DNA from 2 places in the Mucilaginibacter sp. P1_D10 genome. Region 1 is predicted to be linked to the other one. Evidence: riboswitches for the same ligand, from Rfam matches in the RefSeq annotation. Region 1 holds a riboswitch; the other holds the start of a gene.
The links. A riboswitch is a leader RNA that binds a small molecule or an ion and turns the genes downstream of it on or off. The one in region 1 is predicted to bind cobalamin.
Positions count from the first base shown of each region.

Region 2: another riboswitch for cobalamin. It lies ahead of metE (5-methyltetrahydropteroyltriglutamate--homocysteine S-methyltransferase); the one in region 1 lies ahead of AC1DYT_RS06680 (TonB-dependent receptor plug domain-containing protein).

Region 1 covers NZ_JBFUAP010000003.1:524,467-526,869, forward strand. Annotated here, with positions in the region: gene AC1DYT_RS06675 (hypothetical protein) at 1-456, opposite strand, end outside; cobalamin riboswitch at 726-921, shown strand; gene AC1DYT_RS06680 (TonB-dependent receptor plug domain-containing protein) at 1,020-2,403, shown strand, end outside.
Region 2 covers NZ_JBFUAP010000006.1:362,201-364,603, forward strand. Annotated here, with positions in the region: gene AC1DYT_RS12150 (hypothetical protein) at 1-135, opposite strand, end outside; gene AC1DYT_RS12155 (DUF695 domain-containing protein) at 305-814, shown strand; cobalamin riboswitch at 967-1,159, shown strand; gene metE (5-methyltetrahydropteroyltriglutamate--homocysteine S-methyltransferase) at 1,321-2,403, shown strand, end outside.

The DNA.
Region 1 (2,403 bases):
AGTATATTGTATATTACAAAAAGCGTGTTGTTTAATGATATAGTATCTCACAGCCCCTCTCTCATTCGACTTATCGTCCATAAAAAACAAATAGCCTTGCATGTAATGATTTGCATCTTTTAATATTTCGGTCACTTTATCAGCACTCGTTTTAGATACATTTCTTTTTATAACAAACACCTTAAAATAACTTTTGAGGGTATCTAAAAGGCCTTCCATTGTCCCATAATGCTTATGGCTTAAGGTAAACAATAGGCTGTCAATCGGCTTATCTGAGGTAAGGAGATAAATATTGTCGTAATAATTGCCCCCCAATTCCACTAAGTGTGATTGATAAATCTCATTAAAAACAATTACCTTTTTATATCCGTCACTACCGCTCCCCTGGCACTTGCCATCAATGCTTATGCTGTAAAACGAAACAAATAATAATAGACTTCTAAGTAAAACATTCATTTCAAAGATATTTATCTACCCATCCAAGCTTCCGCGCTTGGATGCAAAAAATGGTAGGCATCCACGCTCACGCCCTTCCGATTTGGCCTCGTGAGCGTGGACGCTCACCAATGCGATTGCAACAAGCGGGGACGCTTGTCGCGGCGGGGAATTTAAAAAGGTAGCTTAATCATTCTGTGCATTCTAAAAATTCCTTAAAATTCGAGTTCAGACATACTTGTCATAGGATAAATATACAAGCTTTTGTTTGCGGATGCTAAACCTTGTTGTACTTTTACGCCGCTTAAGGTTCCCGGCGTTAAAACCGGGATTAAAAGGGAATACAGTGAGAATCTGTAACTGTCCCGCAGCTGTAAGCTCCGTAACCAATGTCCATTCTTTAAAGTCACTGTTCGCTAACCAGCGAACGGGAAGGCAGGGCAAAGGGGAGCAAGTCAGAATACCTGCCTCAGCATTATATTATTCATAGCTTTCGGGGATTGAAGCTTGAGTGCGAATGCTCTTCTTTGCAGTGTATTTCCATTCTGTTCATTCTTGTATGCTGTGGGGTTACTCACAACAACATGAAAAAAAATTACGTAATCGTTGCTGCAGGCCTGGGGCTTGCACAACTGGCGCTGCACAGTACTGCAGCCCAAGCCCAGGACACCACCCGGGCCCTCAACCAAGTGGTAGTTACCGCTACCCGCTCACCAAAAAAGCAAAGCGAAATAGGCAGGGTGGTTACCACCATCAGCGCAAAGCAAATTGCCCAGTCGCAGGGCAGGAGCCTGCCGCAACTGTTGAACACCATCCCCGGTATCACCTTTTCGGGTGCACAAAATGCACCGGGTATCGGTACTTCGGTGTTGTTAAGAGGCGCATCATCGGGTAATACCTTGATATTGATAGATGGTTTCCCGGCAAATAATGCATCGTCCATAGACGGCAGTTACGACCTTAACGCTTTTCCTTTAGACCAGATAGACCATATCGAGATACTGAAAGGTAGCGGCTCTACGCTTTATGGTTCTGATGCAGTTGCAGGCGTTATCAACATCATCACCAAACACCCGCAGGGGCAGGGGCTTAAAGGCAACCTGCAGTTTGTTGGCGGTAGCTACGGTACGTTTAAAGAAGCGGCGGGATTGAACGGCAAATTGAAGAATACCGGCATCGCCATCAATCTGTCTAATACCGATTCGAAAGGTTTTGCGGCCGCGACGGATGCTTCCGGCACCGGCAATTTTAAAAAGGACGGCTTCCACCAGCGGTCGGCCAGCGTGAATGTGGACCAGCAAATCACCAACAAATTCGCGCTTAACGGTAACCTGCAAATCAGCCGCAACAATGGCAATCTGCCAAACGGAGCTTTTAAGGACGATCAGAATTACGACTACAAACACACCTTTTTATTCGGTGGCCTCGGTGCAAAAATACAACTGCCAAAAGGCTTGCTTAACTTTAACGTAAGCCAGAACACGGTACACAATAACTTCATCAACCTGCCGCCAGATAACGGCGGTACCCACTCGGAAACCATAAACTTTGGCCGCATTACCAACGCCGAAGCAGTGTTGAATTATAACCTGGGCAAATATTTTGATATCACCAGCGGCGCAGGTTATAAGTACAGCTATACTAATCAGCATAGTTTGTTTGAAGTGCCGGGTTATACCTCCGGTCCGAACGATACTACAGCCCATAGCGGCATCGGGAGCGTGTACACCTCGTTGTTTTTCAAATCGGATATCTTCCACATGGAGTTAGGTGGCAGGTACAATCACCATAGTGCCTTTGGCGATAAGTTTACCTATACGATCAACCCGTCGGTATTGCTGGCCGATCAGTTTAAAGTGTTTGGTACCATTGCGTCTGCTTTTAAAGCACCATCGCTTTACCAGCTTTCGTCGGAATTTGGCAACAGCTTGTTGAAGCCCGAATACACCCACAGCTACGAGGCAGGGT
Region 2 (2,403 bases), on a different contig from region 1:
CACATCGTAATACGCTTTCATAATGCCATCCAGCGTGCTTACGTTATCGCCGTATTTGGTTAATACTTGTGCATTGAGTTTATTGAGTGTACCAAGCGTGAGCAGGGCAATCATAAGGAGGGACAATCTTTTCATTTTGTAATTGGTTTGATGCGGTTACGAGATAAAGGTATTAAAATCATGGTAAAAAGCAGGCAGTTCTACCGGACGAATATCAAGGTTCGATAACTCTTTGAGAACTATCGAATCTCCCGATATTGGCCGCAATAAATTATCTTTGGTGGGCTTTAAGACAATAATAGCGATGAAAAACATAACGGCAACCATTATTTCAATAGTGTTTCTATCATATGCGTTTAGCTGTAAAGGCCAAACCACGAGCACGGTTTTCCCGGTAGAAAAATTTGCTGTCTTGGAAGGCAAATTAGCGGATGGCAGGCCTGCGGTTGGTTCTTTTAACAGTGGCTATAAGGATTTCGATAAAAAAAAGGCATACACATGGTGTTTAACCATTAACATTGGCCTCGATTTGAAACATGTTACAAAAAACGGTTTACCCCTTCAATCAGAATCAGATATCTGCAATAAATTCGAGGATGAGTTGATGAGCCACATCCGGAGGCTTGCTACCGCCCATTATATTGGGCACCTATATAATGATTCCTTTTTAGACATATACGTGTACCTCGACGAACCTGAAAAGGTATATCAGTATTTGAAAAAAGAGGTTGATGAAAAAGGCCGCGCTCGTGATTTTGCATTTGAGATTAAACAGGACCCCGATTGGGATATCATTAAGCCTTTTTTAAAGTAGGTAGTACGGCCTGGTATTTAAACCGATGGCTTATTGCAGGCAGAAAACGATCGCCCCATAGGTCCACCGCTTATCCTATGGCAATAAACGCTCACTCGCTTCCCGTCATTGCCTATTAGTTTACCTAATATCTATATTTACCCCAGTTCTTTACTTTATTTCAAACTTGAGGTTTCCGGGTAACACCGGGATTAATAAGGAACCGTGTGTAAATCACGGGCTGTCGCGCAACTGTAAGTAACGCAATAGTTATTGCCATTATCGTCCATTGTACCACCAAAACGGTATGAGAAGGGCGGCAATAACGTTACAAGCCAGGATACTTGCCCCATGTTTTAAGACAATGCTTTCGCGTTATGAAGCAGTAGTCAGAGATAAGACAGATATAGCGGGCTTTGCCCTGCCTTGCTGTTTCGTCTTTTATTACCACTCCCCACGAAAGCATACCGAAAACCGTAAGGAGCATTAACTCATCATTAATGTTTAACCAAAAAAGTTTTATGCGTATGCTCAAAAACAACCTCGGGTACCCTCGCGTAGGGGCCCACCGCGAACTTAAAAAGGCCAGTGAACAATACTGGGCCGACACCATCAGTCGCGATGACCTGTTTGCCACAGCCAAAGCCATCCGCCGGCAAAATTGGCAACTACAGCAGGATGCCGGTATCGACCTCATCCCCTGTAACGATTTCAGTCTGTACGATTTGGTGCTGGATACCTCGTTGATGCTGGGCGCTATCCCGCAGCGTTACAATCCTGTGCTCACCCAAAATTCAAAAAACAGCGAAATCGACCTGTATTTTGCCATGGCACGCGGTTACCAAAAAGACGGGCTGGACATTACCGCCATGGAAATGACCAAGTGGTTTGACACAAACTACCATTACATCGTGCCCGAATTCACCGCCAATCAGCAATTCCGTATTTTTTCTGAAAAGGTTTTCGAAGAATTTAACCTGGCTAAACAGGCGCTGGGTACTGTGCCAAAACCGGTATTGATAGGCCCGGTGAGTTATCTTTTATTGGGGAAGGAAAAGGAACCGGGGTTCGATAAGGTCAGCCTGATTAAAAAGCTGGTGCCGGTTTATATCGATATCCTTAAAAAACTGCAAAACCAGGGTGCCGTGTGGGTGCAGTTGGATGAGCCTTTCCTTACTATGGACCTGTCCCGGGAAGAAAAGGACGCCTTTATTTATGCCTACGCGGAAATAAAAAAGCATTGCCCAAACATCAAGACCCTGCTTACTACCTATTTCGATAGCCTTCACAAAAACACCTTCCTGGCGGTTAGCCTGCCCGTTTGCGCCCTGCATCTCGACCTGGTGCGTGCACCCGGGCAATTAGACGAGGTATTGAACCTAATTCCCAAACAACTTACCCTCTCCCTGGGCGTGGTTGACGGACGTAACATCTGGAAGAACGATTACATCCGTTCGGTTGGCCACATCAAAACAGCTGTTGCCGCCATTGGTGCCGACCGTGTAATGATTGCGCCAAGCTGCTCACTGCTCCACACCCCTGCCGACCTCGACCTGGAAACCGCCATTAACCCGGAAATAAAGAATTGGATGGCCTTTGCCAAACAAAAG